DNA from 2 places in the Lysinibacillus sp. UBA6686 genome. Region 2 is predicted to be linked to the other one. Evidence: a T-box and tRNA genes for the amino acid it is inferred to sense, from the RefSeq annotation. Region 2 holds a T-box; the other holds one or more tRNA genes.
What was found. A T-box is a leader RNA that pairs with one kind of tRNA and senses whether it is charged. The one in region 2 lies ahead of argS (arginine--tRNA ligase), so its partner is inferred to be a tRNA-Arg.

Region 1 (8,973 bases), on a different contig from region 2:
TGGGACGGTTCGTCATAATGCGACAAACGTTGCTAAATGGCTTGTAGAATACGCAAATATTTATAAACAAAAAGTAAACAATCCAAAAATACAATCATAAAGCGCTTATTGTATATGATAAGATGGCATATACATAGAACTGAAGTTGAAAGGGGGGCACGTGATATGTCTTTTGCTTCTGAAACAAAAAAAGAATTAACGCAAATAGAAGCGGACAATCATTGTATGAAAGCAGAAGTATCTGCCCTAATTCGTATGAATGGTTCATTATCCTTTGCGAATAAACAGTTAAGCTTAGACGTACAAACTGAAAACGCTGCAATTGCAAGAAGACTCTATACGATTATGAAAAAGTTGTATCCATATAATGTAGAGTTACTTGTTCGAAAAAAAATGCGTTTGAAAAAAAATAACGTATATATTTGCCGTGTAAGAGATGGTGCGCGCGAGCTACTAATTGATTTAGAAATCATCTCAGACGACTTTCAATTCAATCATACGATTTCTCCAAAGCTTATTAAAAAGAGTGGTCAAAAAAGAGCATATTTACGAGGTGCATTTTTAGCAGGCGGCTCTGTTAATAATCCAGAAACGTCAGCCTACCATTTAGAGATTTATTCGTTATATAAAGAGCATGGCGAGGCTTTAATGGATGTTATGAATGAATTTGATCTAAATGCTAAAACAATAGAACGGAAAAAGGGCTTTGTGACCTATTTAAAAGAGGCAGAAAAGATTTCTGATTTTCTTAATATTGTAGGAGCACATCAGGCAATGATGAAATTTGAGGATGTCCGTATATTGCGAGATATGCGGAATAGCGTTAACCGTATTGTTAATTGTGAGACAGCAAACTTAAATAAAACAATAGGTGCTGCATTGCGTCAGGTTGAAAATATTCGATTTATTGAAAATTCCATTGGCCTAGATCAATTACCAGAAAAGCTTCGAGAAATTGCACGTTTACGAGTAGAATATCAAGATGTCACCCTAAAAGAACTGGGTGAAATGGTATCAAGCGGAACGGTTAGTAAATCAGGTGTCAATCATCGTTTACGGAAAATCGACGAAATAGCGGATGCATTAAGACGTGGAGAAAAGATTGGTGGTTAAGTTTTCATACTTTTCAGGTATGAATGTGATGCGTAAACACATATTGTTCTTTTGCTAGTAAGTAAGGTAAGATAAAACTAATAAGATGAACGGTAGTAAAGGGGAGTTTTGAGAATGACCGAGAGAAGAGTCCAAGTCAAATTAAAATTAGGACTACAGGCTAGACAAGCAGCATTATTTGTTCAAGAAGCAAATCGCTTTAGTGCAGATATCTTTCTTGAGAAGGATGAGAAAAAAGTTAATGCTAAATCCATTATGGGTGTAATGAGCTTAGCTATTGCTAAAGGAACAGAAGTAGTTTTAAGCAGTGAAGGTAACGATGCTGAGCAAGCGGTTACAGCATTGGCAGAGTTAATCGAAAAAGAAGATTAAATATAAAGACTGTCCAATAATTGGGCAGTTTTTGTGTTCTATTTACCGAAAATGGTGGATAGCGGAGCTAATGTGACGGATAGAAATGTCAAAGTGACGGATGAAAATGACAAAATGACGGATAGAGCGTTAAAATAAAGAAAGACATCTCAGAACTAAATCTGAGATGTCTGTACTTTGTTATTTACGGTCGCTACGGTCCATAATATGGTCGATTAAGCCATATTCTTTTGCACGTTCAGCTGTCATGAAGTTATCACGATCTGTATCTCTTGAAATGACTTCAAGCGGTTGCCCAGTGCGTTCTGATAAGATACCATTTAATTTTTCACGTAGGAATAAAATACGTTTAGCAGCGATTTCAATCTCAGTTGCTTGACCTTGTGCGCCACCTAATGGTTGGTGAATCATTACTTCTGCATTTGGTAAAGCGAATCGTTTACCAGGCTCACCTGCTGCAAGTAAGAATGCTCCCATAGATGCAGCCATACCAATACAGATTGTTTGTACTTGTGGCTTAATAATTTGCATTGTGTCATAGATAGCCATACCAGCAGTGATTGATCCACCTGGAGAGTTAATATAAAGTGAGATATCTTTATCTGGATCTTCAGCTTGTAGGAATAGAAGCTGAGCTACAATTGAGTTAGCCACGTTGTCATCAATCGCACTTCCTAAAAGGATGATGCGGTCTTTTAGTAGTCGTGAATAGATGTCATATGCACGTTCACCACGGCTTGTTTGTTCAATAACTGTAGGAATTAAATTCATGTTAAATCCTCCTTAATAAAACTAAATTCGAATACTCTTGCTGAAAACTTCCGTTGTATTTCAGCTGTATCCCTATCATACACATTATAGTCAGGGAAGGTCAAATATTAACCCTGCTAAAGTGAAATAAAAAAAATAAATTGTTTTTTGCATTCTATAGTTGAATTGTTGGCAATACGTTTGTATAATAGTTAAGGTCATAGATTAAAGTACGGTACACTATTTTGCGGGTATGCTTCAAAAAATGAGGATTATCTACATCATGCTTTTCATAAAGCCTAGAGTGAGTACTTTTTTTTTGTGTTTAATTGCCCTCGTGGTGTAATGGATAACACGTAAGATTCCGGTTCTTGCACTGGGGGTTCGATTCCCTCCGAGGGCGCCATTTTATTGATTATTTTATTACCTTTTATAGCTCGATTCTCCTAATAAGTAGTTTAGCAGCCTGCTTAGTGGAGAAAGAAGGGAAAATAGTGGAAATACTGCCCTAATTGGCATTATTCCCGTATTTGTTCCATTCAAACCTTCAAAAAAGCAACAACTCCAAATTATTTTTTAGTGGACATACTGTACGTGAGGACTAGCCATCTAGTCGAAAAAAAGAATCCTATCTGAGGGGATTCTTTTTTTTTGCCCAAAACTATCTAATTTTGGCATGATTAGTTGATGTATAAATATTCATTTTTAATGCTATTTTCAATTATTCATACCGTTTTTTGCTAAAAAAACACATGGAAATAAATTTTTATGAAAAAATAATTACTTTTATACGAAAAGTTATTGTCTATTAGCAATAATGTTACTATAATTGACCTAATAGTCTAACATTTCCGAATTGTGAAAAATGAAGTCGTATTTCGGAAAAACTTATTTTAGGGGGAAATGCTATGAAAAAAAGAGTATCTATGTTACTTATGCTCGTGGCAGCACTAATGCTAGCTCTAGCAGGATGTGGCACGAAGGAAGATAAATCATCAGGTAGTGCACCGGCAGAGGATGGCGGAAGCGGTAAAAAAGTTTATAAGGTAGGTACAGAGGCTACTTTCGCTCCGTTTGAATCGATTGACGATAAGGGGAATATAGTAGGGATTGATGTCGATATTTTGCAGGCTATTGCAGATGAAATGAACTTTGAGGTAGAATGGCAAAATATTGGCTGGGAGCCTGTATTCCAAACAATTAAAAATGGTGAAACAGATATTGGGGCATCCGGAATTACAATTACAGAAGAACGTAAACAATCATTCGACTTTACAGAACCATACCATGAATCTCAATTATTTATTGTAGTAAAAGAAGATTCAAAGATTAAATCACTGGCAGAATTAAAAAATAAAAAGGTTTCCGTACAAATCAATTCTACTGGACATACAGCAGCGAAAAAGCTACAGGGTGATGCTAGTACAAATATTATGGCATTTGAAAATCAACCAGTTGCTATCCAAGAAATGCTAAATGGCAATGTAGATGCTGCAATCGGTGATAATGCAGTAGTTAACAAGTATATCCAAGCACATCCAGATCAAAAACTAAAAGTAATAGAAGATGATGCATTTGATAAAGAATATTATGGCTTCATGGTTCAAAAAGGAAATAAAGAGCTCTTAAACCTATTAAATGAGGGTCTACAAAAGATTAAAGAGAACGGTAAATTAAAAGAGATTACTGGCTCAGACTTTAAGTAAGAAAAGAATGAATGGTGCCCCTAGCATAGCCTTATGCTAGCGGCTTCATATTTTTTCGTAACTTTTTAGGGGAAATGGGGTTTTCGGATGGACATCTTTGACTTACGCTGGGACATAGTCTGGAACTACCGAGATATGTTTATACGTGGTATTGGCGTAACACTAATTTTGACACTCAGTGGTTATTTTGGTGGTATTTTTTTAGGATTATTTTTAGGGCTCGGAAAATTATCAACGAAAAAATGGATTTATTGGCCATGTAAGCTTTATGTTGATTTATTCCGTGGAACACCAATGCTAGTGCAAATTTTATTAATTCATTTAGCCGTAATACCTACGATTTTTGGACACTCTTTAGGCTATATGGTGTCAGGGATCACGGCACTTATATTAAACTGTGCAGCCTATAATGCAGAAATCTTCCGTGCCGGCATTCAAAGTATTGCGAAAGGTCAAATGGAGGCAGCTCGATCACTTGGCTTAACACATAACCAAGCGATGAGAAAAGTCATTTTACCACAGGCATTTAGACGAATGATTCCACCGTTAGGGAATGAATTCATTGCGCTATTAAAGGATTCCTCTCTAGTAACCGTTATTGCAGCTCCAGATATTTTATATGCAAGTAAAGTAGTAGCAGGAGCTAGCTTCCGATTCTGGGAGCCATACATTGTTGCAGCATTATTATATTTAGTTTTAACGTATGGTGTAACAAAAATTGTGGCATTTATCGAGAAGCGATTCAGTAATAGTTATGTCCCTCGTAAGGTAGAAGGGCGGGAAGCGCGATGATTAAAATTCAGAATTTACACAAATATTTTGGCAAGCTGGAAGTATTAAAAGGTATTGATTATGAAATACAAGAAAAACAGGTGGTTTGTGTAATAGGACCATCTGGTTCAGGAAAAAGTACCTTTTTACGCTGTATTAATATGCTCGAAGAAGTGACAGATGGTGCCATTTATATTGAAAATGTGAAGATTAATGATCCTAAAACAAATATAAATGCAATACGTGCAGAAGTGGGCATGGTGTTTCAACAATTCAATTTATTCCCGCATATGACGGTTATTGATAATGTGACAATGGCACCAATGCAAATTCGTAAGATGAGTCGTGCCGATGCAGAAGCATTAGGACATGAGCTTCTTAAGAAGGTTGGTTTAGATAGTAAGGCATACAACTACCCTGAACAGCTTTCAGGTGGTCAGCAGCAACGAGTAGCTATTGCTCGCGCTTTAGCAATGAAACCAAAAGCCATTCTTTTTGATGAACCGACGTCAGCACTTGATCCAGAAATGGTAAAAGAGGTATTAGATGTAATGAAGAATCTAGCAGCTGAAGGAATGACAATGATTGTCGTTACACATGAAATGGGCTTTGCACGTGAGGTAGGCGATCGTGTGGTCTTTATGGATGGTGGCTATATTGTGGAAGAAGGAGCACCAGAGGAAATTTTCGGAAATCCTCAAAATGAACGAACAAAAGCATTTTTAGGAAAAGTTTTATAACCTAAAAGTAAAGCAGTCTCAGGTGATTTAAATCACATGTGAGACTGCTTTTTTGTTAATGAAGAGGATTTGTAGTTGTACCGAATGAATCAAGTATTGTACGCATATCTTGTTGCGAATATTGAGGTACTTGATAGTAGCCATGTTTATTTTGGTAAATAGATAATTCGTATGCCATTTCAATACAGTTGGGAATACTATCTGCAACAACACGACGAACAACAGGGTTTGTAGTCTCAGTTGCAGCAGCCGTCATACATTTGGCTGTACCTTTTTGGGCACCTAATAAGAAGCCAGAAATTGTTTCATCATTCATTTCATTTGCATTTTGCATTGGTTTTTTAGGTTGCCCAGGATTTAATCCATAAGTAAAGTTATTGCCTGTCTCCATTTGGTAACGTCCAGTTGGAACCGATGGATCATGTCCAGTTTTAAAAGATTCCACAATAGTGTTATACATCCCTAAAGTGAAGTTATATTGGCGATCCAAAATACTAAGTAACTCAGGGTCCTTAACATGTGGACGTAGAATAATGGATTGATTCATACCAGCAATGATTTCGCCAAGTGTTTCATGCATGTCCATAACTTCATGTCCACCATGATTTAGACTTTGTTGTTGGTTGAATGATGGTTGGTTAGCTGATTCATTGTGAAATGATTGTGACAAAAAAAACGCCTCCTAAATGTTATTTTGTTGCAGTATTTAGTATGTCTAATTAGATATATTTCATACGCTATAACTACATTTGCATATATGTAGAATAGAGATGTTTTTTTTGCAGCACATTAGAGGTAAGGAAAAGTAAGTGTGTAAAGGAGGGAATTTCATTTGAAAAAAGTTCTTGGACCAATTGGTATTATCATTATTATTTTAGTGCTATTAGCTTTACTATTTATCCCTAAATACAACAGCCTTGTTACAGCGGAGGAGAGTGTGGATTCAAAATGGGCCCAGGTTGAAAATCAGCTTCAGCGTCGCTATGATTTAATTCCAAACTTAGTGGAATCTGTAAAAGGGTACGCTAAGCATGAGCAAGATATTATTGCTAGTATTTCGGAGGCACGCTCACAAATGGGGAATGCACGTAGTCCAGAGGAGCAAGCGGTTGCAAATGATGCACTGAATGGCGCACTTAGTCGATTGCTTGTTGTGGTAGAAAATTATCCAAACTTAAAGGCAGATGCTAATTTTAGACAATTAATGGATGAATTAGCTGGAACGGAAAACCGGCTAGCAGTCGCTCGTGAGGACTACAATAATGAGGTTCAAACTTTTAATAAAAATGTAAAACGTTTCCCAGGAAATTTAATTGCAGGAATGTTTGGGTTTGAGCAGAAGGAATATTTTAAAGCTACAGCAGGTTCTGAAAAGGCACCATCTATTGATTTTAGTAATTCAGGTAAGCAATAATGAAACGTTTTATTGTGCAATTTGCAATTGTTTGTTTCTCATTTCTTGTATTGATTAGAATGGCAGATGCAGCAATGCCAACCCCCATGAAAAATACGTATATTCACGATTTTGCTAATGTATTATCCACTTCAGTAAAAGAGGAGCTTAATCATTATTCAGAGCAGCTAGACAAAGGGACAGGAGCCGAAATAATGGTGATCACTGTGGAATCCATTCATGGACAGGACCCAAAAATGTATGCGACTAAAATGATTCGTTCATGGGGAATTGGTAATGCACAAAAAAATAACGGTGTATTATTATTAGCAACATTTGGTCAGGGTGAAGGCAATAATGATGTCGTAATTGCTGTTGGTCAGGGACTTGAAGGAGCATTACCAGATGGGAAACTTGGACGGATATTAGATACAGCGTTTTATCCTAATGCAAGTGCTGGTAATATTGATCAAGCCTTTAAAGTAACATATGCTGAAGTATTTCAAATTGTTGCAGAGGAATACAATTGGGAGGGGGAGACTCCTACAAATTCAGCTGAAGAGGAAGAAATGCCAACATGGATGATTATTGTCCTTGTTGTCATTGTCCTTGTTTTTTACTCCATTATTTCTAATGGTGGTGGAAGAGGACCACGCTCAGGTGGCAGAGGAGGCTATCCAGGAGGCTTTGGCGGTGGCTTTGGCAGCCGAGGCTCAGGTGGAGGCGGCTTTGGTGGATTTGGAGGTGGTTCTTCTGCTGGAGGCGGGGCAAGTCGTAAATTCTAGCTGGCTACTTTGTAACATTAAAAATAGGGAATTGTACATTACTACCCGAATATAATGTTGCGCATATAATAGAAATGTACATTACTAAATTAAATTTTTTTAGTAATGTACATTTTTATTTTAGAGAAAATTCAAATTATTTGATGCGTGAAATTATTAAAGCAATACTCATATATAAAGCAAGGTCGAAAATCATTATATAAAATCTAAACTATTCAAAATATCTGTGACTTCCAACTTAAATGTCTCATTCTCTATAACAGAGTGAATGAATGGACGGTTCCCAATAAGCTCTACAATTATTTGATGCTTATCTTCTTGAGCAAAATGGATTATTTCTTCAAATTGAGTGTGATTATAATAAATGTCAACATCATAGTATTTTCTTAATTCACGAGCGATATGAAAAATCATAGGATGGAACTCTTCGTTGGCATCAGCTAATAATATTTTATGAGGCAGTAATATATTTTTGTCAATATAAGCTAGGCTTTTCAATACAGATAATAATCTTTCTAAACCAAAGGCTAAGCCAACTCCTGGTTCATTTAAATTGCCGACAGCAGAAACTAAATTATTGTATCGTCCACCACCTAAAATTGCTCCGATTTCAGAGTCAACAACCAAACCCTCTAATATATAGCCTGTATAATAGTCTGCCCCTCTTGCTAGTGTTAAATCAATTTTGATGTTGGATTGAACATTTTTTGGTAAATAAGAGAGGATAAATTTCAAATCGGCTGTCGCCTTTGTAGAAGAGAGACAGTAATTAAAGAACTTTTCAATTTGACTTATTTGATTTTGTAAATCCTCATATTGAGCTAAAAGGTTAGAAAAACATTCAATTTCAATTAGTATTTGATTAGCAATATTCAGTGGAATTTTATTTTCTATGAGTTTATTTTTTATACCTTGTAATCCGTCTTTTGAAACTTTATCTGCATAATCTAAGGCTCTTTGTAATCCGAGGTGTTCTTCTTTGGTATTCAAACCAACTTTAAGAGCTAAGGCTTGAATAAGTAGTCTATGATTTATTTTCAAAACAAAGTTTTTTATTCCTAACTTATTAATCAATTCATGGGCCATTATTGTAATATCGATTTCAGCTAATAAACTGTCTGAGCCAATGATATCAGCGTCGCATTGTGTAAATTCTCTAAAATGACTTTTTCCAGGCTGATCATCTCTAAAAGATGGACCAATTTGATATCTTTTATAAGGTCTCGGTATATTTGGATACATACTTACTACTCTAGCCAGCGGTACAGTTAGATCATAGCGAGGAATAAGAAATTTTTCATTTTTATCTTTTATATGAAAAAATAACTTCTCTCCTTCCCCAT
Region 2 (8,973 bases):
CATCTAAAAATTGCTTAATTTCATCTTCATTATAAGCAAAAATATTTTTTCCATACTTTTCAATCACCTGTGTTACAGCAGCTTGATCCCCCTGTTCTATATAGGGGTACAAATTTTTAGATTGAGATAGTCGATCACTAACCCTCATTCCTTCCTCAATCCACTCATCTACTAGTTGAGTTATGTCTTTAAATGGCAATATGTATGGCTGTGAAACTTCGTTTTGCTGACGATTAAAGTAGATACCTACAAATTCACCATTCTCTGCCTCCAGTACAGGACTCCCTAGGGGTAATGGTTGTTCTACATCTATATAATAAGCAGCGACTTTATCACTATATTTATGGATAATGTGTGGCAATCCATCGACATAAACCGAAAGCTTATTTAAATCTCCCCTATATACTGTTGGTACCTTTACAGAAGTTTTATAGGATACTTGTAAGATGGCGATATTATGTGCTGTAGACATATAATGCACAGTCGCTTCCTTAAGCTTATTATTCGCAAATTCAACGAGGGCAATTGGCTTAGAGGCTACGAGTGCCCCATTTGTGACTATATAAAGCTTATCTTGATCCTGCCTAACAATAAGTCCTGCACCAATACCGTTTTCACCAACAACTTTTACCTCTGGCACTATTTTCTCTTCCTGCTTTGTTACCGCTTTTTCTGATTTTGTCTCTGCTTTTTTTGTCTCAAACAGTTCTGCCACTGTTTGATTACTACAGCCTGTTAATAGAATAGCTGTCGCACCCAAAATGAGCATCTTCTTCCGCATAGCTTCACCAATACTTTCTTTCAGCTTCTTTCATTATCTATCATAAACAAGGTTTATTTACGTTTCAAGTTTACATAATAATATTATTATGTACGTTATATTATAAACATATTGGCTGCTTCTTTTAATCAATTCCTTGTACCTATAAAAATTGTTTCTTTTAAAACTTTGTTATGAAAATTGACTTATAAATCGTAGCAAAAATAATTTTTAAAAAAGACATGCTTAAACAATTTCGCATGTCTTAGAGAGAACTTTTCTTTAAACGATAAGTTGTTGCCATAATGGCAAGCATAATGATCATGAAAATAGCAAAAGTCACTGTATGATTACCAGTAATATCATAGCAATAGCCGATTACAACTGGAATGATGGCGCTTATTATAAATCCGCCAGACAACACCATAGATGACCAACTATTCGCCTCCTCATTCGTTTCTGCCTCATCCAATGGCAATAATAGTCCAATTGGAAATAAACCACTTAATACGATACCGATAATAAACACCGCCATTAATAGCAACGTACCTGAGCCTACCCATAATAATGCAAATCCTAATATGCCTAAAACACCTAAGGCAAAAAGCCAAGCTATACGACTTGTCCATTTTTCCATTAGTATCGGAACTACTATGTTGCCAATCATTTGTATAAAAGACATCAATGTTAAAATGGAGCTTGCTTCACCAAGTGAATAGCCCTTATCCTGCAAAATTGGTACCAACCATGACATCACTGAAAAAAATAGTGATGTTTGTAAGCCAAAATAAATTAGAATTGTCCAAGCTCTGCAGCTTTTCCATGGATTTCGTATTACATGTTCAGACTTTTCATCTTTCCTTGATAGCTCCCGCTCCTCTTTTTGTACTAACAGAAACCACATTATCAGAGCGCTGAGTGCTAGAATTGACCAGCTACCTAGAGCTATCGTCCAGCTGCCATCAAAATGACGATAAAGAGTTACGGTTAGTGCTGCACTCAGTGTTGCGCCTGTTCCTATTCCAAATGAATAAATTCCGACAACTGTAGTGAAACGATTCGGAAATTTCTTCTTGATGTAGGCATTTAGCATTGGACCAATGATCGCAATCGCAAATCCTGCAAGAAAGCTTGTAACTACAAGTAAACCATAACTTTCTTTTAAAAAACGTAATCCATTTGCTAGGGCAAGAAGGAGAATTAAGAGTGTAATAGCTGTTTTCGTGCCCAATTTTTTTTGTAATGGTACAGCGATGGGTGCAAAGATCCCCATACAAAATACTGGTATAGATGTTAAAAAACTCATTTTCGTATTAGATATATGTAATGATTCTAATAAAACATTATAGAGTGGTCCAATGGCGGTTACTGCTGGACGCATATTGAGGGCAATGAAAAAAATACTTACAACCATTAGCACCGAGGAAGCCTTCCATTGCTTATTTATCATATTTGTTTAACCTTCTCTCTAATCTATAAATTTTACCATTATTGTCAGACCTCCGATTTCTTTCTATTCCCTTTTATCATTTTTTCCAGTACTGGTCAATTTAAACAACATCTACCACAGTGTAGTAGATGTGCTTCATTTACATTTTCTTTGGTGCTGCAATACCCAATAATGCTAATGATTCTTTTAAAATGGTAGCAACGCATTGACAGAAAGCTAATCGTGAGCCTCTAATATGATCCTCAGCTACTATTTTATTTTGGGCATAGTATTTATTAAATAAACGAGCTAAGTGTAAGGCATATTTAGCAATTTGTGACGGATCCGCCTGCTCAAAGGCATTGGAAATTACTTTTGGAAACTGTTCTAGTAGTAAAATAACTGGCCATGCTTGGTCACCCAACTTTTCAAAAGATACTTCATTGCTTTGATCATTAATTTTTTCCAAAAGGGATGATATACGTGCATAAGTGTATTGAACATATGGACCTGTTTCCCCTTCGAAATTCATCATTTGCTCAAGAGAAAACTCTATATCATGTAAACGATCATTTTTCAAATCATTAAATATAACCGCTCCAACACCAACTTGATAGGCAACACTATCTTTCTGCTCTAGCTTTGGATTTTTTTCCTCAATATTGCGTTTTGCTGTAGTAATCGCTTCTTCCAGTACCTCACCTAGTAGAACTATTTTGCCTTTACGAGTTGACATTTTTTTACCCTCTTTTAGAATCATCCCAAAAGGTACATGCTGTAAATCTTTTGCCCATCCATATCCCATTTTCTCTATAACCCTAAATAGTTGATTAAAATGTAGGGACTGTTCATTGCCAACCACATAAAATATTTTTTTAGGGTCATAGTGCTGTTTACGATAGAAAGCAGCTGCCAAATCACGAGTCGCGTAAAGTGTTGCACCATCTGTTTTAGTAATTAAACAAGGTGGCATATGTTCAACTTCCACAACAAATGCCCCATCAGATTTTATAAGTAGCTCTTTTTCTTCTAGTTCCTTGACAACCGTTGCCATTTTGTCATTGTAGAAGGCTTCACCATTGTATGAATCAAAGTGAATTCCAAGAAGTTGATAGATAGTATTGAATTCCTCTAATGATGCATCTCTAAACCATTGCCATAGAGCTAATGCCTCTTCATTCCCATCCTCCAATGCTTTAAATGCAGCTCGTGCCTCTTCATTAAGGGTTTCATCCTGCTCTGCTTCTTCATGGAATTTCACATAAATTTTTAATAATTCTTCAATCGGTGCATTCGCAATCGCTTGTTGATTGCCCCATCGTCTATAGGCAACAATTAACTTACCAAATTGTGTTCCCCAGTCTCCTAAATGGTTGATACGAATTGCTTGATAGCCATTTTTTTCGGCAATATTAGCTAAAGCGTTGCCAATTACAGTAGAACGTAAATGCCCCATAGAAAATGGCTTCGCGATGTTAGGAGAAGAAAAATCAATAACAATATTCCCTTTTGATTCCTGCTGACTTCCATATAAATGTTGTTCTACTAATATTTTAGTAAGCACCTGTTTTGTAACGATTGACTGATTAAAAAATATATTGACGTATCCTCCTATTACTTGAACATCCTTTATGATTTCACATGTCAAATTGTTTTTTATCTCTTCAGCTATACTGTGAGGTGATTTTCTACATGTTTTAGCAAGAGTAAAGCACGGAAAGGCTACATCTCCTAGCTCCAATTTTTTTGGTTTTTCTAATAAATGTTGAATTTCTTTCTCTGTAAGCTGATCCTTTAATACAACAGCAATGCTTTTGGCTATTTGTTCCTTCATGTTCATTTCATCTTCCTCCTCTAAAAAAATTAAAAAAGCTCCCGTCTCTAATAATAGAGACGAGAGCATAGTTATCCCGTGGTACCACTCTAGTTGTCATTCCAAATGACCACTTTCCATTGTTAACGAGGTGACTCCCCGATATTCTCTACTACTAATTCGAGAACCTTCTCCAAAGTGCGTTTCATTTACGGCTTCTGCATTAGGCTTCCACTATCCCTAATTCGCTTTCCAGTTATCCATAAACTACTCTCTTTTTCATTGAATTTAACTGTAATTTCAAAATATTTTACAGTAGCTATAAATGAAAGTCAACGTTTGGTTTTAAGAATACTTAGTAAGTTAGCTTGTATTCTGTTCCTCTCTTGATGCTATTAAAGTAGCTTATTCACACGCAAAGGAATTGGATATCATTAAAAAGATAAAACCGGTGCTATGTGGTACTCGTCTAATATATGAACAGGAAGGAGGTGTGAAGATGGAGGAAGTGATATCTATCAGTGGATTATCGCGAAATCAGTTGATTGAGGAGCTTATGACTGATTATGGTCAGGAAGTTCTACAGCTTGTTTATACATATGTACATGATGTCGCACTTGCTGAGGATATAACACAAGAAATTTTTATCAAATGCTATAAGGCATTATCCACTTACCAGGGAAATGCTAGTTTAAGGACTTGGTTGTGGCGTATTGCTATCAATCATTCAAAAGACTATCTAAAGAGCTGGTACAAGAAAAATGTGGATGTCACTGAAACGAATGTCTTAGCTCAAACATTAGAAACGGGAGATTTGCTTGAGCAAGTTGTAAAAAAAAGTGAGGATGAAGCATTATTTGACTTAGTGATGGCACTTCCTATCAAGTATCGTGAACTTATTTTCTTATATTACTTTGAAGAATACTCGGTACAAGAGATTGCCTGTCTCCTATCGTTAAATAAAAATACAGTCAAGACAAGACTTCGTAAAGCACGTTCTCTGTTACAAAAAACATTAGGAGGGAATCCATTTGACGGAATCACGTTTTAAAGAAGCTATGAAAAATCAATTTCAAAAAGTGCAGTTTACAGAGAGGCATCGAGAAATTATACGTAAAGGGATTCAAGTAGAATTTTCGGATCATGTGCTGTTATCAATGCTGCAAACGATGCGCTCAGGATATGAGCTCATACAACTTCTCTATGCAAAAAACGAAGAAGTAGTTCATTTTAATGAGGGGATGATTTATGCTATGCTACATCGCCTCGAACAGCAAAAACTCATTGCTAGTAAATGGCACGAAAATGAAAAGCGATATGTTCTTTCACATAAAGGGATTAAGCTACTGACAAAGCTCAATAGAGAAAGGTATGATCTCCCTTCCATTCAGCAATTATTGAAGGAGGCACGTTATGCAAACGATTAAGCAATTTATTCAACATATAAAGGGGCATATCCGTAACAAGGAGGCACATGATGCGGTTGATAAGGAGCTTACCTATCATTTAGTGAAATCGAAGCAAGCCTGGCTGGAAAAGGGATATAGCGATATAGATGCAGAACAACAGGCTGTGCGTGAAATGGGTAATGCTACAAAGCTTGGTATATCACTTAATCAGATTCATCAGCCAAAGATCGATTGGCTCCTCATTATTCCATTTTTGCTAGCGGCACTTTGCAGTTTCTTACCGCTTCTATCAGCTGAATTCTTGTTAAGAGATTTTATTATCCGCAATATCGTGATTGTTGGTGGTGGCATTGCTGCAACGATTGTCTTAATGCGGCTCGATTTTCGCAAGTTAGAGCGCTATTCCATGCTTTTTTTTGTACTTGCATGTGTACTATTTCTCATTATTTTAAATGGTAATCAGGTGATGAATGGTGTGATCTTTTTCAAAGTTGGTCCTCTTGAGCTTAAAGGATGGATGACATTGCCGCTCTTTTTAATTGCGTTTGCAGGGCTTTTCACTAAACAAAAAAAATCTTTTTGGTTACTGCTTACTCTTTATTCTATTGGTGTGTACTTCTACATTCTTTTGCCGGACATTTCATTATTCTTTACATACACAGCAATCGTAGCCTCATTATTTTATGCAAGCAACTTTTCTCGTAGGCTAAAGCTAGTATGTACTGTTGCTTTCAGTTTCCTGTTTATATGCGTAATCGGCTACTTTTTAATTGCACCATTAAAACCATACCAACTTACTCGAATGCAGACTATTTATACACCAGGATTAGAAGATGCCTCTACTATCATTTATATTTCAAAAATGATGAAACAGCTCACATGGTTTGGTACTAGTAGTCAACCATTTGCTAGTGGGGCTCATACTGATTTTGTATTACTGACGATTTTACAAACGTATGGGATTGTTGCGGGGATAGCCATTGTATGCCTTCTCGCCTTCATTATTTACCGTATAGTCCGTACACTTTCCTTCATTCAAAACGAATACGGACGATTATTAATCGTAGGAGGAATTGCCTATATAACAACGCAAATTGTTTATCATACACTAATGTTGTTTGGACTTGTACCAATTATATCAATGCCAATCCCTTTCATTAGCCATGGTGTTTTCCCAATGCTGCTTGGAAGCGTTTCGATCGGCTTGACACTTAGTATTTATCGAAGAAAATCATATATTTGATAATTGGTATTCAATAACATTCATTGGGGGTTGGAGCATTATGAGATTTTTATAGTGTCACTAATCCTTGATTTAATAATGTTTAGACTTTGGAGCATATTTCATGCTATATTATCAAGTCAACGTAAAATAATACTTGAACTTGCATTTCACTTTAGAAAACGGTGACAAAATACACAAAAAGGACTCCCCAGATTTCGGAAATTAAATTTGAAGGTTTCTTCTGCTTGGAGAATGGGGATAAAATTTAACGACCACACAACAAAAAACACTTCCGGCTCATCGTGCAGCTGAAAGTGTTTTTCTTTTGTTCCAATATAAAAAGCAACCACATTTCTGCAGCTGCTTGATTATATATATTAATTATTAAGAGCATGTTTTAAAAGATTAAAAGAAATAGTGATTAAGTTTCAAATTCGACCGATTCATGCTTACTCCCACAATGGATTTCAGTATTTCAACGTTAGGACAATGCGATTGGGCAATAATAGACTAATAACTATTATGTCCACCCATTACGGAGTGGTATTTTTATGCTTTATTTAACGATCGCCCCTCGTTAGCCATCCATGAAGCGCAATAAACAGCACTTCATCACAGAAAATGAAAAGATGGTTAAATTCTTTCATGGGAGTTGAACCAAGGTTTTTTGGTTTCTGCCTAAAAGTCATTATTTAGCGAAGTATCTCTACCTTTATCTTTAGTTTTATATCCATAGGAAACCCTTCTTCTTCTACTAGGTAAGATATGACATAAGCGCCTTCAGGGAATCCGTCAATTACTTTTTAAAACATCCATTGCTACATTTGTTTCTTTATCTAGATTTTGAATTTTGTATAAAAAGCTTTCAGTACCAGTATTTAATAAGGTTATTTTAAATGGACTATCACCAGAATGAGTAAAATAAGATTCACTTTGACCTATTGGAGATGCTATCTCTTCATCAATCGCAAGAGGATAAAAACCTCTTATTGGTACTTCTTTCTCTATATCCGCGACATCTAAGAAAACAGGTTCCTTTTTCACAACTTCTACCACTTCTTCTGATGATCCTTTTAAAGATGGTTCTTCTGTTTGAGAGGAAAATGCATTACATCCTGTTAAAAGTATAATAAAAGTACTTATACAAGCTATTATATAATTTCTCATAAATCCTCCTATGCAAATGGTTAATAACCTTATAATAATACCATAAATTACATATTATTATTTAGCGTAAATTCGCCATCTCTTACTTGATTTGACTACGAATAAATAATATGAAAAACTATCACTATCATACTCCGTTAATTCAATAAGAAAAAAAGAGCATCATACTTAATGATCTTCTACTAAAGACCTGTTAATAACAAGTTAATTTATATCTCCAATATCGTGTAACTTCCAGAGAAATACATCCTTTTATTGATTTCTTAAATCTTTTGTGCAACAACAGCTTTTGAAAATGGAAAAGTATAAAAATAACGCTTTATCTCAACGTCATTGGATACTGAATTCAATAATTCAATGTATTCAGTAGTTTTACTGAAATCAGCAATGACTAATCGACCATTTGGCCGTAAAACTCGCCACATTTCAAGGATCGCCTTCTTTCTACCCTCAACACTTTTAATGTTATGAACGACAAATTTTGAGACAACAACATCAAAACTTCCGTCTGAAAATGGAAGATCCCGAACATCAGCGTCTACGATGTCAATTTCTGCCACATTCTCAGCAACCATATTAGCCTGTAGTTTAGATTTTCCATTTCCACCCAAATCCCATTGCGACCAAACATCAGAGGCTGTCACCTGACACCCCCTTTGAGCTGCAGAAATAGCTAAAAGCCCACGACCCGTTCCAATATCTAGAAGCTCATCACCTGATTTAGCTTCGGCAAGGTTCAAAATCACATCCCTTTGCTTTATTTTAATCATTGTTGAATAAATAAACATCCATAAACCAATCAGAAGACATATCAAACCATAGCTCAATCCATATACATTGATAGCTACTCCGAACACATTGGCTAACGTAAATATCAAACCGACAATAATCAAAAAAGCAACCCAAAATGGAGCATCAACCCCATAACGCATCGTAAATTTCATCTGTCTCAATCCCTTTCTTCCTACTAGGTAACAACAAAATAGTTTTATTATAAATTTTCACAAAATCCCTCCCAATAGTTTTTTTGTCTAATTATGTATATTTTATATAGAAAATACAATTAAAAACCCTACCCATTTGAGTAGGCCTAAAATTGTTATTTACTGTTTCGTCTTTGTTGAGTCGTAATGTACAACCCATTAAACAGTCAATGGTCTTAGTACCATT

Region 1: it encodes a tRNA-Arg, which carries the amino acid that the T-box ahead of argS (arginine--tRNA ligase) is inferred to sense. The anticodon was not compared.

Annotation. Positions count from the first base shown of each region.
Region 1 is NZ_DKJS01000054.1:35,441-44,413, reverse strand. Features, by position in the region: gene B2R82_RS14030 (gluconeogenesis factor YvcK family protein) at 1-100, shown strand, start outside; gene whiA (DNA-binding protein WhiA) at 166-1,113, shown strand; gene B2R82_RS14020 (HPr family phosphocarrier protein) at 1,228-1,485, shown strand; gene clpP (ATP-dependent Clp endopeptidase proteolytic subunit ClpP) at 1,666-2,256, opposite strand; tRNA gene B2R82_RS14010 (tRNA-Arg) at 2,567-2,641, shown strand; gene B2R82_RS14005 (basic amino acid ABC transporter substrate-binding protein) at 3,144-3,941, shown strand; gene B2R82_RS14000 (amino acid ABC transporter permease) at 4,029-4,733, shown strand; gene B2R82_RS13995 (amino acid ABC transporter ATP-binding protein) at 4,730-5,452, shown strand; gene B2R82_RS13990 (spore coat protein) at 5,508-6,122, opposite strand; gene B2R82_RS13985 (LemA family protein) at 6,285-6,866, shown strand; gene B2R82_RS13980 (TPM domain-containing protein) at 6,866-7,630, shown strand; gene B2R82_RS13975 (histidine--tRNA ligase) at 7,826-8,973, opposite strand, start outside.
Region 2 is NZ_DKJS01000032.1:5,755-14,727, reverse strand. Features, by position in the region: gene B2R82_RS08015 (hypothetical protein) at 1-781, opposite strand, end outside; gene B2R82_RS08010 (CynX/NimT family MFS transporter) at 1,026-2,210, opposite strand; gene argS (arginine--tRNA ligase) at 2,350-4,029, opposite strand; T-box leader at 4,076-4,294, opposite strand; gene B2R82_RS08000 (sigma-70 family RNA polymerase sigma factor) at 4,502-5,053, shown strand; gene B2R82_RS07995 (helix-turn-helix transcriptional regulator) at 5,034-5,429, shown strand; gene B2R82_RS07990 (FtsW/RodA/SpoVE family cell cycle protein) at 5,416-6,654, shown strand; gene B2R82_RS07985 (hypothetical protein) at 7,429-7,803, opposite strand; gene B2R82_RS07980 (class I SAM-dependent methyltransferase) at 8,067-8,747, opposite strand.